One region of the Nonomuraea sp. NPDC002799 genome, then DNA from elsewhere that is predicted to be linked to it. Evidence: riboswitches for the same ligand, from Rfam matches in the RefSeq annotation. Region 1 holds a riboswitch; each other region holds the start of a gene.
The links. Region 1 has a riboswitch for cyclic di-AMP ahead of ACWD0F_RS04130 (NlpC/P60 family protein). Riboswitches for the same ligand answer to the same signal wherever they lie in the genome.
Positions count from the first base shown of each region.

Region 2: it holds a riboswitch for cyclic di-AMP, as region 1 does, so the genes downstream of both, ACWD0F_RS21875 (hypothetical protein) here and ACWD0F_RS04130 (NlpC/P60 family protein) in region 1, are expected to answer to the same signal.
Region 3: it holds a riboswitch for cyclic di-AMP, as region 1 does, so the genes downstream of both, ACWD0F_RS23765 (CHAP domain-containing protein) here and ACWD0F_RS04130 (NlpC/P60 family protein) in region 1, are expected to answer to the same signal.
Region 4: it holds a riboswitch for cyclic di-AMP, as region 1 does, so the genes downstream of both, ACWD0F_RS15860 (CHAP domain-containing protein) here and ACWD0F_RS04130 (NlpC/P60 family protein) in region 1, are expected to answer to the same signal.

Region 1 covers NZ_JBSFVA010000002.1:46,185-53,141, reverse strand. The annotation lists gene ACWD0F_RS04140 (RDD family protein) at 1-711, opposite strand, end outside; gene ACWD0F_RS04135 (amino-acid N-acetyltransferase) at 797-1,366, opposite strand; cyclic di-AMP (ydaO/yuaA leader) riboswitch at 1,644-1,793, shown strand; gene ACWD0F_RS04130 (NlpC/P60 family protein) at 1,889-2,842, shown strand; gene ACWD0F_RS04125 (LuxR C-terminal-related transcriptional regulator) at 2,945-3,157, opposite strand; gene ACWD0F_RS04120 (cytochrome P450) at 3,606-4,541, shown strand; gene lysX (bifunctional lysylphosphatidylglycerol synthetase/lysine--tRNA ligase LysX) at 4,575-6,032, opposite strand; gene ACWD0F_RS04110 (hypothetical protein) at 6,203-6,682, shown strand; gene ACWD0F_RS04105 (type III pantothenate kinase) at 6,742-6,957, opposite strand, start outside.
Region 2 covers NZ_JBSFVA010000011.1:192,770-199,726, reverse strand. The annotation lists gene ACWD0F_RS21900 (carbohydrate ABC transporter permease) at 1-763, shown strand, start outside; gene ACWD0F_RS21895 (hypothetical protein) at 797-2,347, shown strand; gene ACWD0F_RS21890 (PadR family transcriptional regulator) at 2,546-3,040, opposite strand; gene ACWD0F_RS21885 (MDR family MFS transporter) at 3,097-4,551, shown strand; gene ACWD0F_RS21880 (DUF5302 domain-containing protein) at 4,599-4,799, shown strand; cyclic di-AMP (ydaO/yuaA leader) riboswitch at 4,968-5,101, shown strand; gene ACWD0F_RS21875 (hypothetical protein) at 5,281-6,012, shown strand; gene ACWD0F_RS21870 (alpha/beta fold hydrolase) at 6,050-6,895, shown strand.
Region 3 covers NZ_JBSFVA010000013.1:37,571-44,527, forward strand. The annotation lists gene ACWD0F_RS23745 (nitroreductase/quinone reductase family protein) at 1-21, opposite strand, end outside; gene ACWD0F_RS23750 (hypothetical protein) at 470-1,657, opposite strand; gene ACWD0F_RS23755 (hypothetical protein) at 1,897-2,166, shown strand; gene ACWD0F_RS23760 (PQQ-dependent sugar dehydrogenase) at 2,505-4,016, shown strand; cyclic di-AMP (ydaO/yuaA leader) riboswitch at 4,460-4,602, shown strand; gene ACWD0F_RS23765 (CHAP domain-containing protein) at 4,613-5,290, shown strand; gene ACWD0F_RS23770 (tyrosine-protein phosphatase) at 5,558-6,286, shown strand; gene ACWD0F_RS23775 (helix-turn-helix domain-containing protein) at 6,276-6,957, opposite strand, start outside.
Region 4 covers NZ_JBSFVA010000007.1:94,062-101,018, forward strand. The annotation lists gene ACWD0F_RS15850 (aldo/keto reductase) at 1-719, shown strand, start outside; gene ACWD0F_RS15855 (Gfo/Idh/MocA family protein) at 794-1,747, shown strand; cyclic di-AMP (ydaO/yuaA leader) riboswitch at 1,865-2,002, shown strand; gene ACWD0F_RS15860 (CHAP domain-containing protein) at 2,015-2,713, shown strand; gene ACWD0F_RS15865 (alpha/beta fold hydrolase) at 2,785-3,612, opposite strand; partial or broken gene ACWD0F_RS15870 (LysR family transcriptional regulator) at 3,671-4,120, shown strand; gene ACWD0F_RS15875 (hypothetical protein) at 4,274-5,251, opposite strand; gene ACWD0F_RS15880 (hypothetical protein) at 5,431-5,655, opposite strand; gene ACWD0F_RS15885 (YciI family protein) at 6,600-6,957, shown strand, end outside.

The sequences.
Region 1 (6,957 bases):
GCCGGGCTGGGCGTAACCGGGCTGGGACTGCTGCTGCTGCCCGTAACCCGGCTGCTGACCGTAGCCCTGCTGCTGCCCGTAGTCGGGCTGGGACTGCGGCTGCTGACCGTACTGCTGGCCGGAGGCCGGCTGCTGGCCGTAGCCCTGCTGGCCCGACTGCGGCTGCTGACCGTAGCCCGGCTGCTGCCCGTACTGCTGCTGCTGGCCGTAGTCAGGCTGCGCCTGCTGCTGGCCGTAGTCAGGCTGCTGCTGCTGACCGTACTGCTGCCCGGAGGCCGGCTGCTGGCCGTAGCCCTGCTGGCCCTGGTTGTACTGCTGCTGCTGACCGTAGTCCGGCTGGGACTGCGGCTGCTGGCCGTACTGCTGGCCATAGTCGGGCTGGGCCTGCTGTTGCTGCCCGTAGCCCTGCTGCTGGCCATATTGGGGCTGCTGCCCGTACTGGGGCTGCTGCTGGCCGTAGCCCTGCTGGGGCTGCTGGCCATAGCCCTGCTGAGGCTGCTGCCCGTACTGCTGCTGCTGGCCGTAGCCCTGCTGCTGGCCGTACTGGGGCTGCTGCCCGTAGGCGTCGTCCGTTCGGTAGCCGACCACAGTCACATCGGGGTCGGGCTCGCCGGGATGGCGGCCCGCGTTCTGCTGCCCGTATTGGGGTGTGCCAGGTGCAGAATTCTCGCCGGATTCGTCCTGTGGATACGGCGGCTGTCCGGTGCTCACCGTGTCACCTCGCTTCGAGTGCGCATGTGGCACGTGTCAGGACACATGCCTGTGCTGCCCAACGTATCGACATAGGTATCAACAATCACCTTTCCAGATGGTCAAGGTCTGCGTCACCCGATGTCAGATGGAGCAGCATGCGGGTGTTGCCCAGGGTGTTCGGCTTGACGTGCTCCAGGTCGAGGAACTCCGCCACACCCTCGTCGTACGAGGCCAGAAGTTCGGCGTAGACCTCGGGGGACACCGGGGTGCCCTGGATGGGCCGGAACCCGTGCCTCGCGAAGAAGTCGACCTCAAAAGTCAGACAGAATACACGCCGCAGACCCAGATCTTTCGCCTGCTGTATCAGAGCCGAGACGATCCGGTGGCCGACGCCCATGCCCCGGCTCTCGGGGTCCACGGCCACGGTACGGACCTCGGCGAGATCCTCCCACAACACGTGGAGCGCGCCGCAGCCGACCACCTGCCCGCCCAGATCGGCCACCCAGAACTCCTGTACGTCCTCGTACAGCGTCACCGTCGCTTTCTCGAGAAGCCGCGGGCCCGCGCCCGCATAGGTGTCGACCAGCCGCCTGACCGCCCGCACATCGGGCGTGCGGGCACGCCTGACCACCACCGCGGTCTCCGGCACTATCGATTCGGCCACCTGCTCCATGGCACTCCAGGGTACAGATGTCATTACGGCTCAGCCCTAACTCCCATCTCTCGGCCCATCCTGTTACATCTCGTCGCCAGACGAGCACAGGACCCGCACCTGGCCCAGACCTCCGGCGGAACCGCCGACAAAGAGGACATAAAGCCCCTTCCGCACAGGTGATCACGAGATCACCTTGTGACCCTTCAGTTGTGAAACCTCTACAGATCCGGCAGTTCTGGTTGAGCACGAACCCGGAGTGCATTAGTGTCCAGCGACGATGTTCCCCGCGTGTCGCGCGAGGAACACGCCCAATTCCCGCAAGGGAAGCCGGGGAACCGCCGGTGGCGCAGCCAGCGCCGCCATTGGGGTGAATCCGAGTCTCTCGGTAGGGCTGCTCCGGCCCGAACCCGTCAGCTAACCCGGTAGGCGTTCGACGAGAGGAGCTGGTTGGTGAAGCGCACGCTCAGCGGCGAGGGCAGGTCCGCGGGCAGGCATGCCCGCCCTCCGGAACGCGCGCGGCGGTCGCACCGCCTCGGTGTGGTGAGTATCACCATCGCCACGCTGCTGTTCGCCATCCCTTTCGCCCCGGCGTCCGCGGATCCGAAGCCCTCGCTGAAGGATCTCGCCAACCAGGTCGAGAAGATGCACACCGAGATCGAGACGCTGAGCGAGCAGTACAACGGCCAGCGGGAGAAGCTCAAGACCGCCAAGAAGTCCTCAGAGGCCGCACAGAAGACGCTGACGGCCAGCGAGGCCGATCTCGCCACCAAGCGTGCCAAAGCCGTCCTCCTCGCGCAGGACGCCTACATGTCGGGCGGCCTGGACCGGGCTCTGGCGTTCGCCACGACCGACGACCCCGCGCGTTTCCTCGACCGCGCCGCGACGACGTACGCGATCGAGCAGCAGCAGGGCGAGGAGGTCAACCAGGTCACCAAGGCCATGGACGCCGCCACCCGCGCCCGCGCCGGAGCCAAGGCGCGCATCGACGAGGTCCAGGGGCTCGTCACCGAACTCGAGTCCAAGCGCGACAAGATCACCAAGCTGGTCACCAAGGTCGAGAGCAACCTGTTCAGACGGGCCATCGGCGAGGCCGGCCAGCCGGGCACCCGGGCCGTCCGGGTCAACCTGCCGATCATCGGCACCGGCAAGGCCGCGCAGGCCGCGAGGTGGGCCCTCACCCAGCAGCTCAAGCCGTACGTCTGGGGCGCCGAAGGCCCGAGCTCCTTCGACTGCTCGGGCCTGGTGATGGCCGCCTACCAGCGAGTGGGCATCTCACTGCCGCACTACACCGGCGACCAGTGGACCGCGGGCCGGCACATCTCGCGCGCGGAGATGCGGCCGGGCGACCTGGTGTTCTTCTACGGCGACCTGCACCACGTCGGCATCTACATCGGTGGCGGCATGATGGTGCACGCTCCTCAGACGGGTGACGTCGTCCGCATCGCGTCCCTGGACAGGCGGCCGTTCGCCGGCGCCGTGCGCATCGCCGACTGACGGCCACCGGCACCAGGCAGGGGCCATGCGAGCCGCCGGCCCTGAGTGAGCCGGCCCCGGATGAGCCGGCCCCGAAAGGCCGGCCTTGGATGGGCCGGCGCTCTAGATGAGCTGGCGGCGCGCCGCCCACGCCACGGCCTCGATGGCGGTGGCGACACCGATACGGTCACAGATGCCCCGTAAGCGCCGGCGTACCGTGCGGCCGCTGATATCCAGACGTCTGCCCACCCGATCGACCGTCACTCCCTTGGCCAGCTCCGCCAGCAACGCCAAATCCGCATGGCTCAGATCAACGCCTTCAGTGAGCACATCCATCGGGAGCCCTCCCCCCCAACAGCAAGACCTGGACCTCTCCGCCGGGCCAAAGCCGCTCCTCGCAGACGGTAAACGCATCGTGGAAAGGTCGTCAAGCATGACAATCTGCGCCCTTGACGAGGGCTATTGACATGATCCCTTATATATGACGTACTCGCCATATGCCCGGACACCCAAGCCTGCGATGAACGATCTCAACGGTGCTCCTCCCGCGCCGGAACCGCCGCCAATGAGCGCCACCGACGTTCTGGGTTTCGATCCGTTCAATCCGCATTTTCTGCGTGATCCTTACGCCCGCTACCGCGAGATGAGCGCGCGCGGCCCCATCTTCCCTACGCGCGGCGGGCTCCTCGCCGTCACCACCCACGAACTGTGTACGGCGGTGCTCCGCGACCCCCGCTTCGGCCATGGAACGGTCCCAATAGCCGACAGAAGCGCTGGTCAACCGGTGGAATCGTTCCTCTTCATGGACCCGCCCGACCACACCAGGCTGCGTGCCCTGGTCAGCAGGGCCTTCACCCCGCGCATGCTCGAACGCCTCCGCCCGCGCATCGAGGCGATCACCGCCGAGCTGATCGGCTCGCTGCCGGAGGAGGCCGACCTCATTTCCGGTTTCGCCTATCCGCTGCCGGTCATGGTCATCACGGAGTTGCTCGGCGTGCCGCCTGAGGACTATGAACGTTTCCGCGGGTGGAGCGAGACGCTCGCTCGCAGCCTTGACCCGATGCTTACAGATGACCTCGTATCGGAAACCGAGCGGGCCAGAAGTGAGTTTCGCGCCTACTTCCGGGAGCTCCTGGTGCTCCGGCGCGCGCGGCCAGGAACGGACCTCCTGAGCGCGCTGGCGCTCGTCGAGGAGCTGACCGAGGCCGAGCTGCTGGCGACCTGCGTGCTGCTGCTCGTGGCGGGGCACGAGACGACCGTCAACCTGATCGGCAACGGGGTGCTCAACCTCGTCCGGCACGGGGTGTGGCGACAGGCCGCGTTACGGCCGCGGCAGGTCGTGGAGGAGGTGCTGCGCTTCGATCCGCCGGTGCAGCTCACCTCCAGGGTGGCGCTGGCGGACACGGAGCTGGGGGGCGTGGCGGTGCCCAAGGGGTCGGCCGTGCTCGTGCTGATAGGCGCGGCCAATCGCGACCCGGCGGTCTTCGACGATCCCGATCGTTTCGACGTGACCCGGGATCCCGGGCGGCATGTCGCCTTCGGGCTCGGTGTGCACTTCTGCCTGGGTGCCACGCTGGCCCGGATGGAAGGGGAGATCGCGCTGTCCGCGCTCGCCGCGGCGGCTCCGGAGTTGTCGTTCGCCGATGGGGCGGAGCCGGCGTACAAGGGGAACGTCGTGCTGCGCGGACTGGCCGAGCTGCCCGTGCGGCTCAAGCCCTGACGGGCCGGGCCCGCAGGGGGCCCGGCCGCGAGCTCAGTTGGTGGGCTTGACCAGCGGGAACAGGATGGTCTCCCGGATGTTCTTGCCGGTGAAGGCCATGATCATCCGGTCGATCCCGGCGCCCATGCCGCCCGTGGGCGGCATGGCGTACTCCAGCGACTGCAGGAAGTCCTCGTCGAGCTGCATGGCCTCCAGGTCGCCGCCGGCCGCCAGCAGCGACTGCTCCACCAGCCGGCGCCGCTGCTCGATCGGGTCGTTCAGCTCCGAGTAGCCCGTGCCGAGCTCGGTGCCGAAGCCGATCAGGTCCCACTTCTCCGTCACCAGCGGGTCGTCGCGGTGGTTGCGGGCCAGCGGCGAGGTCTCCAGCGGATAGTCCATGACGAAGGTGGGCTGGACGATCGTGTGCTCCACGAGCTCCTCGAAGAGCTCCTGGACGAGCTTGCCCACACCCCACTTGGGATCCCAGTGGATCTCCCGCCGATCGGCGATCTTACGCACCTCCTCCAGCGTGGTGGCGGTGGTGATCTCCTCCCCGACGGCCTTGGAGACGGCGTCGTACAGCCTGACGCGCGGCCACTCCGGGATGCCGAGGTCGATCTCGACGCCGTCGTGCACGACCACGGAGGTGCCCAGGGCGGCGTGGACGGCCTTCTGGTACATCCGCTGGGTCAGGTCGGCTATGCCGTTGTAGTCGAGATAGGTGCCGTAGGCCTCGAGCATCGTGAACTCGGGGTTGTGCGTGGAGTCGGCGCCCTCGTTGCGGAAGTTGCGGTTGATCTCGAAGACCTTCTCGATGCCGCCGACCACGAGCCGCTTGAGGTAGAGCTCGATCGCGATGCGGAGGTAGAGGTCCATGTCGTAGGCGTTGATGTGGGTCTTGAAGGGCCTGGCCGCGGCGCCGCCGTGAATGGGCTGCAACATCGGCGTCTCGACCTCGAGGTAGCCCTCCTCGTGCCAGAACTCGCGCACCGCGCGCACCGTGTCGCTGCGGACGCGGGCCATCTTCCTGGCGTCGTCGTTGACGATCAGGTCGACGTAACGCTGGCGCACCCGCGCCTCGGGGTCGGTGAGGCCGACGTGCTTCTCCGGCAGCGGGCGCAGGCACTTGGCGGTGATCTGCCACTCGGTGGCGAGGATCGACAACTCGCCGCGGCGCGAGGTGATGACCTCGCCGGTCACCCCGACGTGGTCGCCCAGGTCGACGTCGTGCTTCCACGCGGCCAGCGACTCCTCGCCCACCTTGTCGAGCGAGATCATGACCTGCAGGTCGCCGCCGCCGTCGCGCAGCGTGGCGAAGCAGAGCTTGCCGCCCACGCGGTTGAGCATGACGCGCCCCGCCACACCGACCGTGTCGCCGGTGGCGGTGTCGGGCTCCAGCCCCTGGTATTTCTCCCTGACCTCGGCGTTGGTCGCCGTACGGGGGAAGGTCACCGGGTAAGGATCGACGCCGTCGCTGCGAAGGCGGTCGAGCTTGTCCCTCCGGATGCGCATCTGCTCGGGAAGTTCGTCGCTCACAACATAGAAGAGTAGGGGATATGGCGAACTGCAAGCACTCGTCGGCCCGCTGAAGGGGTGCTGCAAGAACTCTCCGTTACCAATATCTCACGAGCTCAGGGGGGAGTCGGCAGGGAGCCGGCCCAAGGGGAGCTCAAGGAGAGAAGATGCTCAAGAAGATCGCGATCGGTTTCATCACCGTCGCCGCGACCACCGCGCTGGCCATGTCGGTCCCCACCGCCGCCAACGCCGCCGCCCCGGACTACGACGACTACTCCGAGTACTGGGGCCCCGTCTACGCCAAGCATCACCTCGCCAAGGCCCAGGGCCACATCGCCGTCAACTGGGACCACGACGGCGAGTCCAACGAGGTCCACGTCAGCGGCCGGCTCTACGACCTGGACAACCGCAGCTACGACGAGGGCGGCAAGTGCGCGTACGTGAAGTTCCAGACCAGTGACTTCGACCACGACTGGTCGCCGGCCTACGCCAAGAAGTACTGCGGCTACCCCGGCTACAAGAAGTTCCACTTCGAGGAGCACGACGTGTACAGCGTGCGGGCCAAGGTGTGCCAGATCGGCCAGCACAGCAACTACCCGACGAAGTGCGGCCCTTGGCAGTACCTCTACACCGCCGAGAGCGAGTAACTCCGGCAGGACCTCCCTTACACGCGAGCGGCCCCCTGACCTGGCGGGGGCCGCTTGTTCTATGTGACGTTGCGGTGGTAGATCAGGCGCAGGCCGATGAGGGTGAGCCACGGCTCGTGCACGTCGATCGAGCGCGACTCCCCCACGACCAGGGCCGCGTGCCCGCCGGTGGCCACCACGGTCACCTCGTCGGGGTCGTCGGCCAGCTCCGCCACCATGCGCTCGACGATGCCGTCCACCTGGCCGGCGAAGCCGTAGATGATGCCGGCCTGCAG
Region 2 (6,957 bases), on a different contig from region 1:
CTTCGTCGGCCCCTTCCTGATCCTGCTGTCGGCCGCGCTCAAGCCCGCCGGACAGGCCGTCTTCTCCTTCCCGCCCGACATCATCCCCCGGCCGCCGGTGCTCACCTGGGCCCAGGAGGCGTGGACGGCCATCCCGTTCCTCCGCTACCTGCTCAACTCCGTGCTGCTGGTGGGCACGACGGTGCCGCTGTACATCCTGGTGTCGGCACTGTGCGCCTATCCCCTCGCCCAGATGCGGTTCCGGGGCCGGAACCTGATCTTCTTCGCGATCCTGGCCACGATGTTCATGCCGGGCGAGGTCATGCTGCTGCCCAGGTTCCTGGTGGTCTCGCAGCTCGGGCTGGCCGACAACTACCTGGGGCTGATCCTGCCCGGGGTGCTCTCGGCGTTCGGGATCTTCCTGCTCCGCCAGACCTTCGCCGGGGTGCCGCGCGACGTGGTGGACGCCGCCAGGACGGACGGCTGCAACGAACTGCGCATCTTCTGGCACGTCATGCTGCCCGCCGCCCGGCCCACCCTGGCCGTCCTCGGCGTCTTCGGCTTCATCTCGGTCTGGAACAGCTTCATCTGGCCCATGGTCGTCCTCAAGGACTCCTCGCTCTATCCCATCGCGCTGGGCATCGCCTACCTGGCGGGCATCACGGGCACCGACGTCCGCAGCCTCGCCGCCGGCACGGTGATCTCGATCCTGCCCGTCGTCGTCTTCTTCATGTTCATGCAACGCCACGTCCTCGAAGGCATGCGCGGTGCGGTCAAAGGCTGACACCGCGTCCCACCCCCCTCGGAAGGCAGTTTTATGCATTTGTCCCGCAGGCAGTTCACCACCGGCGCCCTGGCCATGGGCGCCTTGGCACCCTTCGCCGGCTCACTGACCGGTACCGCCCAGGCCGCGGCCGGTCACGACTACACCGCGCGCGCGACGTTCGACCTGTTCGACCAGACCTTCCACGCGAGCACGTCCGTCGGGCAGCCGACCGACACCAACGAGGCCGGCGGGCTCGCCTGGGGGCAGTCGTACGTCCTGGCCGGGTTCATCCGCATGTACGAGGCCTACAAGGACACCCACTACCTGGACCGGCTGATCACCAACATCGACCTGGTGCTGGCCGGGCGCGACTCGGCGCGCGGAGTGACGGACTATCGCGGCCGCTCGCAGCCGGCCTGGCGGGCGATGGCGCCCTACACCGTCGGGACCGCCACGCTGAAGGCCGCGGACGGCACGCCGCTGCTGGAGGTACGCAGCTCGCTCACCTACGCCAACGACGCGGTCGCCACCGTCACGGCGGGCACCTCCGAGGACCGCTTCACCTTGGAGGTCAGGAACAACAAGACCAACCTGGTCGCCACCTTCCCCGACCTGTCGCTGGACCCGTCGGCGGCGGACTACGCGGTGCGCCGGATCCTCGACGCCTTCCCGACCCCGACGAAGGTGACGGCCAAGGACCTGCGGCCCGCGCCGTCCGGCGGCGCGGTGCCCGCGCTCGGGGCGACGCCGCTCGTCTCGCTGCCGGTCGTCTTCACCGTGCACACCGGCATGATCACCTACCCGATGGCGTCGTTCGCCAAGATCGTCCTGCGCGACCCGCGCCTGGCGGCCGTGGCGAAGTACCGGCACAAGGCGATCGAGTACCTCAAGGCGGCGCGGGACGCGGCGGCCGTGCACGACGACGAGTGGCGGCAGACCGACGACGGGTACGGCTACTTCGTCTGGAACAAGGGGACCCCGCTCGGCTACGACGGCACCGAGCAGCCCAGCAACCAGGGGCTGGCCCTCGGCCAGACCTACGCCGAGCTGGCCGCGGCCACGGGCGACCCGTTCTACCGGGACCGGACCCGGCGGATGGCCCGCATGCTCACCCGCGAGCTCACGGTGGACGCCGACGACGCCTACGTGTGGACGTACTGGCCCGCGTTCGGCAAGGCGGCCCAGGGCTTCGCCAAGGCCGACGGCGTCTCGGAGTACACCCCGTCCAGCACCCCGGTCCGCAGCATCGAGGACCTCAGCCACGGCGCGATCGACGTCGAGTTCGCCGCGGCGGCCTTCCGGAACAAGCTCGCCTTCACCGGCCGGGACATGGCCAGGTTCGCGCGCACGTACAGCAAGAACCTGATCGCCCCGACCGGCGCCGACGGCCTCCCGTCGGCCTACGTGCGCGTGGACGGCACCGGCGGCGCCGTCACGCCCGGTCAGTATCTCCAGGCGCCCCGCTGGATGGCGGTCGCACAGTGGGACGACGCCGTGTTCACCCACTCCCGCTCGATCTACGAGGCCCGCGCCGTCGAGCCGCAGTACGGCTCCTACCTGCTCTCCGTCGCCTACCTCAACTGGCACGCCCGCCGCCGCTAACGCTCACCGAGGCGGGCACAACGGCGTGCCCGCCTCGTTCTCCCGCCGCGCGTGCGGCGTCACCTGGTACGTGCGGGCCCAACGGCGTGCCCGCATCCTTTCCGCCGCGCGTGCGGCGGCACCTTCCGGCCCGGCGCCCTCGTCTCATGGACGGCTCCGGGCCGGACCCGTGTCCGGGCTCCTGGCCGTCCGGAAGGGTCAGCCGCTCCTGAGGTCGGCCAGCGTCTCGTCGGCCCACTCGATGCCGGTGCGGGCCTGCCGCAGGCCGAGCTGGAGCGCGTGCCGGCCGAGCTCGCCGGTCGTGGTGCACTCCAGCACGGCCAGCCGGGACGCGAAGCCCGCCCTGATCCGCTCGACCATCGCGATCCCCTCGTCCCGGCCGAGCAGCGGCAGCAGGTACGCCTGCAGCGCGGCCTCGTTCCGGATGGTCGTCGAAGGCGCGTGCTCGATCAGCCACGCGCGCAGCTCCTCCGTGCCGCCGGGCGTGATCGTGTAGATCTTGCGCCCCCGCGCGCCCTCGGCCTCGGCCGAGACCAGCCCCTCGGCGGCCATCTTCACCAGCTCCGGATAGATCTGCGTGTGCCCGGCCTGCCAGACGTGGTTGAGCGAGTGCTCGAACTTCTTGGCCAGGTCATAGCCGCTGGCCGGGCCGGAACCCGACAGCAGCCCGAGCAGTGCGATCCGTAGGGACATGCCCGTCAGCATATCGAAGACTTGACATGTAAGAGCTTACCTATCACTCTTCACATGTGAATACTGACACTCAAACTCAGGGCAAGGGCATCGTCCTGATCGCCGTGCTCGGCGGGATGTTCCTGGCGATGCTCGATCAGACGATCGTCGGCACGGCGCTGCCGCGCATCACGGGCGAGCTGGGCGGCGCCTCGTTGTACACGTGGGTGGTGACCGCCTACCTGCTGACCTCCACGGTGACCGTGCCGCTCTACGGCAGGCTGTCCGACCAGCACGGCAGGAAGCCGTTGTTGCTGATCGGCATGGTGGTGTTCGTGGCGGGCTCGGCGTTGTGCGGGGTCGCGCAGGACATGCCGCAGCTCATCGCCTTCCGCGCCGTGCAGGGCCTGGGCGCGGGCGCGTTGCTGCCGTTGTCGATCGCGCTGGTGATGGAGATGTTCCCGCCCGGGGCGAACGGCTCCCGCGTGCAGGGCGCGCTCGGCGGCGTGATGGGGCTGACCTACCTGGCGGGGCCGTTCCTCGGCGGGCTCTTCACCGACCAGGCGAGCTGGCGGTGGGCCTTCTTCGTCAACGTGCCCCTCGGCCTGGTGCTGATCGCGATCGTCGTCCTGCGCCTGCCGAACCGGCCGGGCGCCGGCGGCGGCGGCCGTCCCGACTACGCGGGCATCGCCGTCTTCACCGTGGCCATCAGCGCGCTGCTCGTGGGGCTGACGGAGAAGGGCCTTGACGGCAACTCCTGGACCGACGCGGTCGTGGCCGGGCCGATCCTGGGGGCGCTGGTGCTGCTGGCCGTGTTCGTGGTGGTGGAGCGGCGGGCGGCCGGCCCGATCATGCCGATGCACCTGTTCGGGAACCGTACGTACACGCTGGTCAGCCTGACGTCGTTCGCCTCGGCCTTCTGCATGTTCGCCGGCGTCGTGTTCCTGCCGCGCTACTTCCAGGAGTCCCTGGGCGTCAGCGCCACCGAGTCGGGGCTGCGGATCTACCCGATGACGCTGGCCATGGCGGCGGGCAGCGTGCTCATGGGCGTCCTGATGTCCAGGACGAAGGTGTACAAGCCGTGGCTGCTCGTCTCCCCGTTCCTGATGGTCGCCGGCGCGCTGCTCTGCCTGGGCCTGACCCAGCGGACCGGCCCTGTGGCGCTGGCGTTGTGGATGTTGCCGCTGGGGCTGGGGGTGGGGCCGATGCTCTCGGGGCTGACCGTGGCCGCGCAGCAGTCCGTGGCGCCGCAGTACATCGGCACCGCTTCGGCGAATCTGACCTTCTTCCGTCAGATCGGCGGCTCCGTGGCGCTGGCCGTGGGCGGCACGCTCTATTCCGCGACGGTCGCCGCCGACGCGCCGGCGCACGGCCTGGCCGCCGCGCACGCCGCCGCGGCCGCCGCGGTCATCCCGTCGCTGGGCGTCGTGGGCGCGCTGGTCGCTCTGGTCGCGCTGCTGGCGATGCCCGCCAGACGGCTGGACGCGCCCGCCACGCCACAGGCCAAGGTACCGGCCGGTTTCGCGTCATAAGCGGCTCCATGCGAAGCTGTAAAGGTCCCAACACGACGGAGGTCCTCATGGCGGAAACACCGGAGCCGGAAACCAGCGAAACTCCCGAGGACGAGATGAAGCGCAAGTTCCGCGAGGCACTTGACCGCAAGCGTGACCAGAACGCGAGCGCGGGCGCGGAGGGCAAGGGCGTCGACACATCGAAGATCCACGGGGCGCACGGTCCAGCGGCGAGTAAAAGATCGTTCAGGCGCAAGAGCGGCGGCTGAAAGCTGGAATTCAAGGGAGGCACGGCATGCCGTGTCTCCCTTTCTCTTTGCCGAGAGAGGTAGATCTTCGCCCGATTCATGACGAATAGTTTGCGTTTGTCCGGAATGCGTGATTACAGTGGTCGCCATCACACCAGCTGGTGGTGTGGCCCTCACCCAGGAGGGACCAGCCGGCTGGCGCCGAATTCCGATCATCGGGAACCGGGGACCCAAGTCTTCGGGGTGAATCCGACCATGCGTCGGTAGGGCATCTCCACGCCCGAACCCGTCAGCTAACCCGGTAGGCGTGATGGAGAGGACCTCATACATGCGAAACCGCGTCGAACCCCCAGAGCGGGCGGTGCCGGCCGCCTGCTGAGCGGCCCCCCTTCCCCCGGCTTTTCCACGCTCCGCGCGGCCACCCTCCGTCAGGCGCTCTGCCCGGCTGTGCTCGTTCCCCCGAGCGTGTTCCCCGTCCCCTCGCGAAGGACCGTGTATCTTCATGTCTGCTCGTTCTGGCCTGCGTTCCCTCGCTCTGATCGGCGCCTCCGCCATCGGCGCGCTGACCATTGCCGGCGCCCCCGCTCACGCCGATTCCGGCACTGACGAGAAGATCCTGCTCAAGGGCTCGACCACCGCCTCCTACTTCTGGGACGACTCCTCCGGCCGCGCCGGCGACACCGGCCTGCCCGCCAGCGGCAAGCCCATGCAGAAGGGCATGATCGCCAGCCCGAGCTGGCCGCTGCTCACCGAGGGCTACGTCGTCTACAAGGGCAAGAAGATGCCGTTCTTCGTCGGCGACCGCGGCCCCGGCGAGCCCTCCAGTCGTGGCGTCATGCTCGACCTCGACGCCAAGACCTTCGCCGACCTCACCGGCGGCAGGTTCAACTCCAGCACGCTCGGCGTCGACGGCGTCGGCGGCCAGGGCCACATCGACATCGACTACGTCATCACCAAGTGGGGCGCCGGCGTCGGCAAGAAGAACCACCCGGTCGCGTTCTCGACCGGCGCCTGGGCCGAGCGGGACACCAACCCGGCCACGCCGCCGAAGGTCCAGGACGACGAGGAGGCGGCCCAGGGCGGCGGCCAGGCCGTCGAGGCCCCCGCGACCGAGGCCACCGAGGCCAAGGCGCCGGGCACCGTGGGCAACACCCTGCTGGTCGGCGCGCTGGCTCTGGCCGGTGGCGGCGCCGTGCTCGGGAGCGAGCGCATCCGCACGCTCATCAAGCGCTGACTTTACGGCGCAACACCAGAATGTCATTCTGGTGTCCGTGACCACCCGCGTAGCCGCCAACGGCATCGACATCGCCTACGAGAGCTTCGGCTCGCCGCAAGGGCGTCCCCTGCTCCTGATCATGGGGCTCGGCGCGCAGCTCATCCACTGGGACGAAGAGTTCTGCGAGCTCCTGGCCGAGCAGGGACACCACGTCGTACGGTTCGACAACCGCGACACGGGCCTGTCCACCCACTTCCACGACGCCGGCGTGCCCGCCGCGGGAGCGCCTTCGGCGTACCTGCTGGACGACCTGGCCGACGACGCCGCCGGGCTCATGCACGCCCTCGGCTGGCCCGCCGCGCACCTGGTCGGCGCCTCGATGGGCGGGATGATCGCCCAGACGCTGGCCATCCGCCATCCGGAACGTGTGCTCAGCCTCACCTCGATCATGTCCACGCCCGGCCCCGCGGCCGCCCCGCCGAGCGCGGCCGCCACCGCCGTCCTGATGGCCAGGCCCGCCGCCGGTCGCGAAGCCATCCTGGCGCAGGCGCTGGAGACGTGGTCGGTCATCGGCTCGCCCGGCTACGAGCTGGATCGCGACCGGGTGACCAGGCTGGCCGGGCTGGCCTTCGACCGGTGCTTCGACCCCGCAGGCACCGCCAGGCAGCTCGCGGCCATCATGGCCTCGGGCGACCGTACGGAGCTGCTGGCCGGGGTCCGGGTGCCCACGCTGGTGCTGCACGGCGAGGGCGACCAGCTCGTCCCGGTCGAGGGCGGCCGGGCCACGGCAGCGGCCGTTCCCGGGGCGCGGCTGGTGACCTATCCGGGGATGGGGCACGACCTGCCCAGGCCGCTCTGGCCCGGCATCGCGGCCGAGATCACCAAACTGACCTCCGGCTGACCTGGCATCTCTCATAGGGCCCGTGGCCGGGCGGACACGGGCCTGACCGGGCGCTCCTGACC
Region 3 (6,957 bases), on a different contig from region 1:
CTCGGCCTGTTCCTTGCTCATGCACTGCCTTTCCGTGTCGATTGATCGCGAAGGAGGGCCGCGCCACCGGAAATCGACACAGAAATACCCCGCATGCCTACGCTGTGAAGGTGGGCGCAGCAATCCCAGGACAGGGATTGACAAGCTGCGAGAGACGGAACGTGCCGATCTCTGTAATGGCTGAGTAGCCGCTACCTCCATGCGTAGGCCCATACGGGGCTCGGTGAGACCGTAACACCGTCCCCGTTGATCGAGCAACGTCAGTCGGCCCTGCCCAGCGGTCGCTCGACCTGTGGGCGGACATGACGCCCGGGCAGGAACGGCTTCAGTCCGAACTCCGGGGCATCGACGGAACGCCCGAGTGGGGCACCGGCCATCTCGCCGCGCTCCCGGGTGCAGCGACGGCTGGATCTGGCACTCAAGCGTCGCTGAGTCAGGGAAAGGCCAGGTGCCGTCATCGTCGCGCTGCTCAGGAGGACGGTTTTCCGGCGGCGTGGTTCGGCCAGTTGCCGCTGCGCGCCAGGACGTCCGCGGCCACCTCCTGCACCGACCAGCCGTCGGTGTCGATGCGCAGGTGACCTGTCCCGGCGCGGTCGAGCGCCTCGGCCTCCTGCGCCGCTCGTCCGGCGATCAGGGCCAGGGCGTCCGAGCCCAGCCCTCTCAGCTCATCACCCGGGATGGCCGGCCCGCCTCCCCTGCCACGCTGTGCGACACGCTCGGCCAGCGTCGCCGGCCCCGCATGCAGGCGGCACACGGTCAATGCCGTTCCGGGCAGCAACTCCGCGTAGCCGCGGACCGTGTCGTCGGAGTCCGCCTCTCCGGAGACGACCAGGCAATAGGCACCCGCCGCCCGGTATCCGGCCCAGATGGCCGCGAGGTTGCGCGCCTTGAGACGATGGCCGTCCACGTCGTCGTCCGCGACGGGACGTAGCGCCCCGATCTGTTTCACATCGACATAGGCGGCTCGCACCCCGGTCCGGCAGACCTGCGTGAAGATCTCATAGCCGACCGTCGACTTCCCGACCGCCGTAGCACCGCAGAGCCACAGGACGGGTACGGGCACGGACGCGGTGTCCTCCTGTGGCGTCGGAGGTTGGCTGCGCGGGTCAACGAAACTGGGGAGCGTCGCGGCGGGATGGACGCCCGGCCATCCCCCGGCCCGCTCGCGGACCAGCCGGGCCGTCTCGGACGACGCCAGGCCGTCTGTGTCCACGCACACGTCGGCGTAGTCGCCGCGTTCCAGGGCCTGCGCCTCGGCGACCGCATCCTCCACCAGATCCGGACGCCACCCCCGGCCGAGGAACCGTTCTTTGAGCTCAGCGCTGTCCACGCGCAGCCGGCACAACGTGAACGCGGCCTCGGGAAGAAGGGTTGTGTACTCACGAACTTCTTCGGGAGTGTGGACGAAGCCCGCGAGGACCAGACACTGCATTCCTTCCTGCCGGAAGTGCGGCCACATCGCAGCCAGGCTCCGCGCGCGGATGCGATGCGTCATGCCCTCTGACATGGGGTACAGCAGGCTGATCTGGTCAGCGTCGACAAAAGCCGTCTTGACCCCTGCACGGCTCAACTGCGCATGAATCTCCCAGCCAACCGAGGACTTCCCGACACCCGTAGGTCCCGACAGCCATAGCAAGGGCAGAGGAACGTTGCTCATCCGCGTGACGCTAGGGGATGTCCGGTGGAGCGAGCGAGTGAATTTCGCCGCTTCGCGCAGCGGTTCACCGCTCACGGACCGTGATCGGGCGGACGCGATGCCCGGCGGGTGAGCGGAGGACATGGTGGCGCCGGGAGTGGCATGCGCCAACCACCGGGCGAGTGATTATGATCACGATCATGGTGGAGATGATCTACGTCTCCGTTGTGGTAGCTGCCCACCCCCCGAAGGGATGCTTCATGTCCACCAAGCTCACCCGCGCCGCCGCGATCTCGTTCGCGGCGGTCGCCCTGGCGGCGACAGGTTCCGTGCTGGCGGCGCCCGCCGGCGCCACGACCGCCCCCCTCACGTCGGTCACCTCGATCGCCTCCACCTGGGTCAAGTACGGCGACTACTCCACCCAGGCGAAGTGTGTGGCCAAGGGCAAGGCGCCGAAGAGCAGCGGCACCTATCTGTCGTACTACTGCGAGTACACGGGCTTCTTCACGCTGATGGTGCTGACCAGGTAACCGCCTGACGGTCCTGTACGAGATCCAGCCGGCGGCACACGGCGGCCGGCCGGGTCCGTGGCGATGTACGTTTCATCCGGCCGGTGGCGGGCCCGGCCGGAGGGCGTCGTAACGCCCCTGGTCAGCGAGCTGCAACCGCTTGGTGTCGCCGCTCAGGACGGAAGTCTTGATCGCGGGCCTGGTTGTGACGGCAGGCGAGCGGATACCGTCCGGGCGGGCGTGTCGTGAGCCTGGACGCGCTCCGGTCCCGGGGATCCGTGTCCTCCGGACTCCGACGAAGCCACGTCTCTGGAGCCGACATGCCAGCAAAACGCTGGGCAGCCCCTGCGTTGCTCGCCTTGTCCCTGCCCCTGTTCGCCCCCCTGACCGTACTCACCCCACCGGCCGCCGCCGCGACCTCCTCGTCCGTCGCGGCCGCGCAGGGGCCGAACGCCTCGACGGTGCCGCTGGAAGAGATCAACGCGAGCGCGACCCAGGTCGCCTTCGGGTTGCGCCGCCCCACCGCCATCGCCGCACCCGACGACGGGACGAACCGGCTGCTCATCATCGAAAAGCGCGGCACCGTGCGGGTCTACCACCCGGACACCGGTCTCGCGGCGGCCCCGATCATCGACATCACCTCGGTGGTGGACGAATCCGACAACGAGCGGGGACTGCTCGGCATCGCCCTCGCACCCGACTTCGCCCAGAGCCAGAACCTGTACCTGGCCTACACCGCGCTGCCGGACGGCGCGGTGACCCTGGCCCGCTACGGGCTGTCCGACGCGCGACTCGAACCGCTGCTGTCCCAGGAACACGCCCAGTTCACCAACCACAACGGCGGTCAGCTCACCTTCGGCACCGACGGCAACCTGTACATGAGCATCGGCGACGGCGGCGGCTCCGGAGACCCCTTCGACAGCGGGCAGCGCCTGAACACCCTGCTGGGCAAGATCCTGCGCGTCGACGTGAGCCGGAAATGCGGGACTCTGGCCTACTGCGTGCCCAAGGACAACCCGTTCGTCGGTGTCGCGGGCGCCCGCGAGGAGATCTGGATGTACGGCGGGCGCAACCCCTGGCGCTTCTCCATCGACCACGCGGACGGTTCGATGTGGATCGCCGACGTCGGCCAGGGCCGGTGGGAGGAGATCAACCACATCAAGCCCGGACGGCAGGCCGGCGCGAACCTCGGCTGGTCCTGCTACGAGGGGCTGGAGGTGTTCGACGAGACCCAGTGCCGCTCCGACGCCGCGTACACCAAGCCGATCTTCACCTACTCCCCGTACACCGGTGGCTGCGCGGTCATCGGCGGACAGGTGTATCACGGCACGGAGTTCGCCGACCTGGTCGGCGGCACCTACATCGCCACCGACTACTGCTCCTCCACCGCGTGGGCGGTGCGTGCGGACGGCGCGGGCGGCTACCGCACGGCCGAGATCGGCGAGATGCCCACCCAGGTCACCGCGTTCGGCGCCACCCCGAAGGGCGAGTTGTACGTCGTCAACGACCTTCCCGGCGGCCTCCACCGCGTCTCGTTCGCCCGCGCCAAGCCGACCTGCCACATCGGGCACAAGCGACAGATCTGGGGCGGCGGCATGACCGTTGACCTCACCATCACCAACACCGGGAGCACGCCGATCAACGGCTGGACCCTGAAGTTCTCCGTCGCCCGGGGCCAGAGCATCATCTCGGACTGGAACACCGACCTCGTCCAGGGCGGTGACATCGTCACCGCGGTCAACGCCGCCCACAACGGCTCCATCGCCCCTGGCCGCAGCGTCACCATGGGCTACCTCGCCAGCCACACGGGCGACTCGTCCCTGCCGACCCGGTTCTCACTCAACAGGGACACCTGCGCCGTCAGCCCCTGACCAAGGCGGCACGGGTCGTTCTGAACGACCGCACACGAAAGCGGGTGCGGGACCGAAAACCGGTCCCGCACCCGCCTTTTGCGGTGCCCGCCGGCCGGGGCCGAAGGGACCGTTCGCAGGTAGCTCCTTGACGCTTCCGGGGCCTGGCAGGGCATCAAGAGGGGATTCCATTACGTGGGAATGACCCGGTGAAGGGGTGTGTTGTACAGAGTGACGCCGGAACGTATGTCGAGTCCGGCGCAACGGCCAGGGCAGTCCTTGACGGATCGCAGGTCTGGCCGGGCCCCACAAGAGGATCCTGTTACCCGGGAATTGCTCAAGTAGGGGCTGTGTTGTACACACGAACGGGGCCAAGACCGTGGTCATGAGCCGGTCTTCATCTGGTCTCCGTCGTGATCGTCCGAATTTCGGACGCAACACCGATCACCTGGATCGCAGGCAAATCGCCTGTACCGCTGAATCCGCCTGCGCGCGGAACCGGGGACCCATGTCTCACTCGGGGTGAATCGGCACGTCAAAAGTGCCGTAGGGCAGCTTCCACGCCCGAACCCGACAGCTAACCCGGCAAGCGGCATGGAAGCAAGGAGTACCGCCAGATGGCTACGAACCTTCTCACCCCTGCCCGCAAGAACCTCACCAAGATCGCCCTCGGCACCGTCCTCGCCGCCTCCGCGCTCGGCGCGCACGTGGCAGTGAACGCCGACACGACCGCCACGCACGGCACCGCTGCCGCGCAGACCGCCCAGAAGCAGGGCGCGGGCGCCACCGAGGCGAAGGTCAACGTCACCGCCCCGCAGGTCCTGGCCCTGGCCAAGTCCCAGGTCGGCACGTCCGAGAACGCCAGCGGTGGCGGCACCAAGTTCCAGAAGTGGTACTCGGACTCCGCCCGCGCCGCCGAGACCGTCCAGCGTGACGGCGGCAACAAGCAGGACTACCTGAACGCCGCCTGGTGCTCGATGTTCGTGTCCTGGGTCGGCGAGCAGAGCGGCGCCCGCTCGCAGGTCGGCTGGGACGCCTACACCGTCGCCCACGCCAAGTGGTTCGCCGCCAACGACCGCTGGGGCACCGAGGCCAAGCCCGGCGCCGTGGTCTTCTTCTCCTGGAGCGGCAGCAAGGACCTGAGCTCGATCAACCACGTCGGCTTCGTCGTCAAGGACAACCATGACGGCACGATCTCGACGATCGAGGGCAACACCGGCCACGGCAAGGTCGAGGAGCGGGTCCGTCCCACCTCGCAGGTCGTCGGCTACGGTTACCCGCACTACGCCGCCTGATCGCGGCCAGCTGGCCCCGGCAAACAGTATGGGCGGGGAACAATACCCGCCCGGTGCTGGTTGTGTACTACGTGGCCGGTGTGCTCAGTGTCCCCGGGCCTCACCTATTGCCTTCGCGGACTACCGTTCGGCTGGAGCCGCGTTGAGCCTTTCGCCGAGAGGCGACACGCACACCGGACACAACCTCATAGCTCGCTCGAAGACCCTGGTCACTGGAAACAGTGACCAGGGTCTTCTTGTTGTGCGCGGTGCCCTTAGGGTGATCGCGTGACAAGACATATCGCGTTCGACCGGCTGCACAACTTCCGGGATCTGGGCGGCTATCCGGGGGTTGACGGCCGCACGGTGCGGTGGGGCCGGCTGTTCCGGTCCGACTCGCTGGCCAAGCTGGCGGACGGAGACTGGGACCGGTTCCGGGCTCTGGGCGTGCGTACGGTGATCGACCTGCGTTATCCCTGGGAGATCGAGGCCAGAGGGCGGGTGCCCCAGCACGACGGGCTCGTCTATCACAACCTCAGCATCGAGCACCGCCCCTACGACCAGGCGGAGATCGATCCGGCCGTGGCCCCGTGGCGATTCCTGGCCGACCGGTACGCCGAGGTCGCGCTCGACGGGGTCGGAGAGCTGCGGCAGGCCCTGGAGGTGATCGCCGCGGCGGAGGAGCCGCTGGTGTTCCACTGCGCCTCGGGCAAGGATCGCACCGGGCTGGTGGCCGCCCTCGTGCTGTCCCTGCTGGGGGTCGCCGAGGACGACGTCGTCCGTGACTTCGCCCTGACCGAGCTGGCCACCGACCGGCTGCTCGCCGACTGGCGGGCCGCGCATCCGGGTCGCGAGCCGGGGTGGCCCGGATACGGGCGCGCGCCCGCCGAGATCATGCGGCTCTTCCTGGCGGACCTGACGGCCGCGCACGGATCCGTGCAGGGGTACGTCACGGAACGGCTCGGGCTGGACGAGGAGCTGACCCTGGAGCTGCGCCGGAGACTGCTCACCGGGTGAACGGGCCGCCGGGCCGGCTCATGGGTGAGCTGAACGAGCGGCGGTAGGCGGCCGGGGTGGTGCGCAGCAGGGTGTGGAAACGCCTGCGCAGGTTGGTGGCGGAGGACAGGCCGACCCGGACCGCGATGGTCTCGACCGGCAGGTCGGTCTCCTCCAGCAGGGCTCGGGCGGCCGTGACGCGCTGGACGAGCAGCCACTGCCCAGGGCCCATGCCGAGCTGTACGGAGAATCGGCGGGCGAGCGTGCGCGCGGACACCTGCGCCCGCGCGGCGAGGTCGTCCACGGTCAGGGGCTCGTGCAGGCGCTCCCCGGCCCAGTCGAGGATCGGGGCGAGGGAACCGGGCGGATGGCCGGGCGCGGGCGGCGCGGCGTACTGGAGCTGGCCGCCCTCGCGGTGCGGGGGCATGACCATGTGCCTGGCGAGCTGGGCGGCGTGGGCGGCGCCGTGGTCGGCGCGGACCAGGTGCAGGCAGAGATCGATGCCGGCGGCGGTGCCGGCGCTGGTGGCGACGTCGCCCAGGTCGACGTACAGGGTGTCGGGTTCGACCTCGACCGCGGGGAAGCGGGCGGCCAGCTCGGCGGCCATCCGCCAGTGGGTGGTCGCCCGGCGGCCGTCGAGGAGGCCGGCCTCGGCCAGCAGGAACGCGCCCGTACAGATGGCGACGACGCGA
Region 4 (6,957 bases), on a different contig from region 1:
CCTTCGAGAAGGGCTACCGGCACGTCGACACGGCCGCCGCCTACGACAACGAGGAGGGGGTCGGGCGCGCCGTGCGCGGTGGCGGGCTGCCGCGCGAGGAGGTGTTCGTCACCACCAAGTTGTGGAACGGCGACCACGGCCGCGCCGGTGAGGCCTTCGACGAGAGCCTGGCCAGGCTGGGCCTCGATTACGTCGATCTCTTCCTCATCCACTGGCCGGTGCCGCAGCAGGACAAGTACGTGCAGGCGTGGCGGGCGATGGAGAAGATCTACCGTGACGGGCGGGCCAAGGCCATCGGCACCTCGAACTTCACCGTCCAGGCCCTGACCCGGCTGATGGACGAGGCCGACATCACCCCGTCCATCAACCAGATCGAGCTGCACCCCTACTTCCAGCAGCGGGAGCTGCGGAACTTCCACGACGCCAACGGCATCCTGACGGAGGCGTGGAGCCCGCTCGGCCAGGGCAAGGGTCTGCTCGGCGATCCGGCGCTGGCGGTGTTGTCGGGCAAACACGGCAAGACACCCGCGCAGATCGTGCTCCGCTGGCACATCCAGCTCGGCAACGTGGTCATTCCCAAGTCCGTGACCCCGTCGCGGATCGCCGAGAACATCGACGTCTTCGACTTCGTCCTCAACCCCGAGGACATGGCCGCCATCGGCGCGATGAACAAGGGTGAACGCCTCGGGCCCGACCCGGCCACCTTCAACATGACCTGACCTGGGCCCCAAAGCCTCACCAGATATGGACCCGTTCTGACCGCTATGGCCGGAAAACGTCTACGATCTCCCGCGTGCGAGAATTTACGTGGGGAATAGCGGCGACAGGCGGCATCGCTCGGACCGTGGGCGCGGCCATCGTGGCGGAGCCGGGGATGCGTGTCGGCGCCGTCGGCTCCAGGGACCTGGGCCGGGCGCGCGACCTGGCCGCGACGCTGGGCGCGGAGTCGGCCTACGACTCCTATGAGCGGCTGTGCGCCGACCCGGCAGTGGACGCGATCTACGTGGCCACGCCGCACGCCCAGCACCTGGCGGTCGCCGAGGCCGCCATCGCCGCGGGCAAGGCGGTGTTGTGCGAGAAGCCGCTGGCCGCGACCCTGGCCGACGCCGAGAAGATGGTACGCCTGGCGCGGGAGGCGGGCGTGTTCCTGATGGAGGCCATGTGGATGCGGTTCAACCCGCTCATCCAGCGGGTGGCGGCCGATCCGCGCTTCGGCGAGCTCCGCTCGGTGCAGGCCTCCTTCGGCTTCACCCTGCCCTACGATCCCGCGCACCGGCTGTGGGCGCCGGAACTGGGCGGCGGCGCCCTGCTCGACCTGGGGATCTACCCGTTCGGCCTGGCTCAGCTCCTCCTTGGCATGCCCGACGACCTGCGGATCACCGGGTCACTGGCGCCCAACGGGGTGGACGCGGAGGCGGGCGGCGTGCTGCTCTATCCGGGTGGCAGGAAGGCCCTGGTGGAGACCTCTTTGCTCGCGACTTACCCGAACGACGCCCGTGTCGTGGGCACCCAGATGCGGGCGGAGATCCAGGCGCCGTTCTGGGCCCCGCAGCGGATTCTCCTCACCGGGCCCTCCATGGAGCCGGAAGAGCTCGTGCTCGATCCGGCGGACAACGGATACGCCGGGGAGCTCCGCGAGGTCCGCGCGGCCACGGCCGAGGGCAGGACCGAAAGTTCGATCATGCCCCTTGACGAATCCCTTGCCATGATGGGGCTTCTGGCCGACGCTCGCGGGCAACTTGCCTAGCGGAAGCTTTATCCACTTGTAATCCTCTTGCCGCATGTATTACCTTATGAGGCATCTCGTGGCATACGTCCGGTTTGTCCGGAAATGTCCAACCATCGCATGACACATCACAGGAACGTCCTGTGACCGCTGAATCCGCCCCTGGGCGGAACCGGGGACCCATGTCCTTTGGGGTGAATCGGCACTTCGGTGCCGTAGGGCAGCTTCCACGCCCGAACCCGTCAGCTAACCCGGTAAGCGGCATGGAAGCAAGGAGTAACCCCCTCGATGGCCAAACACCGTATCCTCTCTGCCCCGAAGACCACCATCGCCCGCGCCCTCCTCGGCGCCACCATCGCCGCCTCCGCGTTCGGAGCCCACACCGCCACGGCCAGCGCCGACGCCGCCACCGGAGCCGCCGCGGCCACCGCCGCGAGGCACCCGGACACCGCCCTGGCCGCCCGCAAGGCCGCCAAGGACGAGACCACGGTCAACGTCACCGCCGCGCAGGTTCTCGACTTCGCCAGATCTCAGGTCGGCACCTCGGAGAACGCCAACGGCGGCGGCACCAAGTTCCAGGAGTGGTACGCCGGCTCGAAGCGCGCCGCCGAGACCATCGCCCGTGACGGCGGCAACCGCGCCGCCTACCTGAACGCCGCCTGGTGCTCGATGTTCGTGTCCTGGGTCGGCGAGCAGACCGGTGCCCGCCCGCAGGTCGGCTGGGACGCCTACACCGTCGCCCACGCCAAGTGGTTCAAGGCCAACCACCGCTTCGGCACCGACGCCAAGCCCGGCGCCGTCGTCTTCTTCTCCTGGAGCGGCAGCAAGGACATCGACGACATCCAGCACGTCGGGTTCGTCGTGAAGGACAACGAGAACGGCACCATCTCCACCATCGAGGGTAACACCGGCAACGGCGCCGTCGAAGAGCGGGTCCGGCCGAAGGGCCAGGTCGTCGGCTACGGCTACCCCGACTACCGCGCCTGATCGCACTTCGGTAGAAAGAGCGCGCGTCCCACCCGGGACGCGCGCTCTTCCGCGTTCACCCGGCACCGGGGTCACCGTTCCAGGAAGAAGCCGGCCAGTGCGCGGGCGACGGCGGCGGGGTCGTTCTCCATCGGGATGTGACCGGCCCGCGGGATGCGGACGAGTCTGGTGTTCGGCATCTCGGCGGCGAACCGTTCGGCGTGCCGTACCTCCTGGAAGGTGTCGTCCTCGCCCCACACCAGCAGTTTCGGCCTCTCATCGGCCTTGAGCGCGGGCACGAGGTCGAGGGTGTAGCGGCTGTCGGCCGCGCCCGCCAGCGCCATCCACGACCGGCAGACCCGCGGGTCGTTCCACGGGTCGAGATAGCCGGCCAGCTCCGCCTCCGAGGCCGGGCGGCCCAGGGCGGTCGTCACCGCCGTGCGCCGGGCGGCCAGCAGCTCCGCCACGGTCGTGGCGGCCACCACGGCCGGGTCGCGGAAGCGGGCCACGCCGGGCACCGGCCAGGAGTCGTACAGGACCGAGTTCACCAGCGCCAGCCGGCCCACGAAACCGCCGGCCAGCAGGTGCTGGGCGACGGCGCCGCCGATGTCGTGCCCGGCCACCGCCAGCGGTTCGCCGGCCCCGGAGACGGACGCGTACGCGGCGGCGAACCGCCCCACCCACTCCGCCAGCGCGGGCACGGTCGCGGTCGCCGCCGTGAGCTCCCCTGCCGAACGCCCCAGCCCCGGCAGGTCGACCGCGACGGGACGCAGACCGGCCGCCGCCAGGTCGCCGAGCACCGGCTGCCAGACCCGGCTCCAGTAGGTGCCGTGCAGCAGCAGGACCACCGGGCCCCGCTCCCCCGCCGTCAGAAAGCCGGCCTGCCGGCCGTCTACCTCGATCGTCATTCGCTTGCCCATGGCATAACGATCGGGTGCTGATCATGGCGTGGTCAAATACCAGTTAGGGTATGTCGGCATGACATTGGCGCAGCTCAGAGTGCTCGTCGCGGTCGCCGGGCACGGCGGCTTCACCGCCGCCGCCGAGCACCTCGGCATGTCGCAGCCCGCCGTCAGCCGGGCCATCGCCACCCTCGAACGCGAGCTCGGCGCGCCCCTGTTCGTGCGTCACCGAGACGGCATCGCCCTCACCGAGGCCGGCCGCCGGGCGCTCGACCGCACCCGCGAGACGTTGCGGCACTTCGACCTCATCCGCGCCGACGTCGCCTCCGCCGCCGGACAGGTCACCGGGGAGCTGCGCCTGGCCAGCCTGCCCAGCGCCACCGGGACGCTCGTCGCCCGGCTGCTGCGCGCCTTCACCGACCGCTACCCGCAGGTCCGGGTTCGCCTGTTCGAAGGCGTCGACGACGACATCCGCGCCTGGTTGCGCGCCGGGGCCGCCGAGGTGGGCGTGGTCACCCTGCCCGCGCCCGGCCTGCACACCATCCCGCTCAGCACGCACGACATGGTGGCCGTCGTTCCCGCACGCCGCCTTTACATTGTAGATTTCTACGGACTGTCCGGATCACCAACGGCGGGCGGGCCCGGCCATGCTCGCCACCAGCAGGACCGCGGCGCACGCCTACGAAAGCCCCAGGTCCCGGCGCACGCGGGCGTAGCGGCGCCCTGGCAGGGGAGACGCAGCCGACCACGGCAAGATCTCCGGCATGCGCCTGCCCGCGTCCGCCAGCATGCGCTGCGCGCGGGTCAGGTGCCCGCCGAAGTAGAACGCGGCGCCGAACAAGTGCATGGCGTCCAAGGCGCGCGGATGTGGCCGGCTGCCGTCACGCCATTTGCCGGCCGCCTCGATCAGCGAGTCCGCCACGTCGGAGCTGCCGAAGTAGGCCTCCAGGAGGCCCTGAGCAGGTTGCTCAGTGCCGTTGATCTCACTCCACACGATCTCGAAGTGAGCCAGCGGCACCATGGCGGTCACCGGGTCGCCCGGACGCGCGGACGCCGTCACCTTTCGGGCGAAGGCGAGCAGTTGTTCGTCAGAGCCGTACCATTTCGCGCACAGTGCCTGAGCTCGGCCGTAATGTCCGAGGTACAACTGGGAATCGCGAGCGGTCAGCTCCGTCCAGATACGGTCGAGCTCCTGCCTGCCTGCTTGCATGCCGATCCCGTGCCACTGCAGCCGGTCCCACGGCACGGGATCGTCCGGCAACTCCTCGGCGGCCTGCTGCAGCGGGCCGGCCGCGCTCGACAGCACCTGCAGGAAACGGACGAAGCGGTCCTCGCCCACGTACGCGGCGGAAAACCCGCCGCGAATCGCCCATGCCTGCTGAATGCGCGCGGCGCCAAGCCAGAGCAGCCCGTCGGCGTTGTCCCCGGCCAGCCGAGCCAACGCCTCCGTATGTGAGGCGGCGGCGATCGCCAGCTGTTCGACGCGAAGCGCTCGCCGTTCGTTGTCGCCGCGCGCTTGGCCGATCAGGTCCAGCCCGGACTCCAGCCGTCCGGCTTTCACCTGCGGCAAGACCTGTTCCAGCGCTGGGTCGTCCCAGGACCTCCCCAGCCGCATCCGCGAGGTCTTGTCGAGCGCATCAAGGAACGCCCGGATCACCCTTATCAACGACATGCGTGATCAATACCGTAAGCGACCCCAGAGCGGCAACGGGCCACGGGGCCCGGACGTGATCGCTCAGTGGCGGGCGGGGGCGGCGTCGCCGACCTGCTGGAAGATCACCGAGGTGCCGCCGGCCTGGCACTCTCGGGACTGTACGAAGAGGGACGCCGGGCGGATCAGATCGTGACGCAGATCCCGTCTTCGATCGATCGGCCGTCGCGCTCAAGACCGCCACAGACCAGCTTCGCCTGCGCCTGCTCGTAGCCCACCGCCCACCGATGAGACGCGGCGTTCACCTTCGGGGAGTGGAAATTGCCCCAGTAGGCGCGGAGCGTCCCGGGGAGGCCGTCCCTGGTCCTGACGGTGATGTCCTGGACGAACCGGTTGTGGTGCGCGGTCATGACGCAGATATACGTGCCGCACTGTGTGTGGACTTCGGCACTGGCTGGAGTGGCAGCGAGCAGGGGGACGACAGAGGCCCCGAGAAGAGCCGCGAGCTTCTTGATGCGCCTGGACATGGTCAGCCTCTCTCGTTGATCATCTGGCAGCCCATCCTCTCGGACTGATTACTTAGCGTCAATAGCTCGTAACAATTCGCGATGATGGCTTCGGATCTTGAATGAGCGACGGCAAGATCACAACCCTGCGCGGCATCGCCGTCCCCACCCGCCTCGCCGGGGCCTGGCGGCAGCACGAACCGGGCACACCGCCCATTACCCAGTGGTGACCCAAAAGGTGTTCGTGAATGAAGCCGGCCTGCTCCGCTTCCGGTTCCACCGTCTCTTTCCGGTGAAAGCATGCCCAGAAGACATCGTCCGGGTGTTGCTTCGCCCCGTGCGCAGATTCAGGTCGAATGTGTCCCGGTTAAACGCTCCTGGGCGCCGGCGGGTGAGCTCGCCACACGCGGTGGCCCAGAGGCGACCGGCCTCGTCGTTCAGCGCCTAGTGCCGGATCACCCGCTCGTCCGGTGTCCCGGCAACAGTCTCCAGCGTCATCTCGGGTTGTCGACAACGAATTCCATGACGCGCGCCTAAAGAGGGACGGCGTCCGCGAAGGATGGCCTTCCGGGCAAATGACCGCTGAATGTCCGGTCAATGTCTCTCGGCACCAGAATCCGGCACACCCATAAGACGAGGAAACCAGCCGGTTGTGACAGGTACAGCGCCGGCGGACCGGGGGGTGGCCGCCGGAGACCGGACTCCAGTACGTTCTGGGCGGCGTCGCCGCCCGGCTCTTCGCCGGACGAGGATTGTTTCGCGGGCCGTGTCGATCCGCGACGCCGGCGTTCGACGCGTTGCCGGGATCGGTCGTACGGCCGGTTCGGGACGACAGGAAGGCGACACCGATGAAGTTCATGATCGTGGGCAAGGGCAACGCGGAGACCGAGGCGGGGGTGCTGCCCAGCCAGGAACTCGTCGACGACATGCACGCCTACAACGAGTCGCTGACCAAGGCGGGGGTGCTGCTGGCGGGCGAAGGGCTCTATCCGAGCTCGCGGGGAGCGCAGATCTCCTACAGCGGCGGCCGGGCGAGTGTCATCGACGGGCCCTTCACCGAGGCCAAGGAGCTCATCGCCGGATTCTGGCTGATCCAGGTGAAGTCACGCGAGGAGGCCATCGAGTGGGCCCTGCGGGTGCCGGTGCCGCCGGGGCACGAAGGGGTCGGGCTGGACGTCTGGCAGCTGTTCGACGCCTCCGACCTGC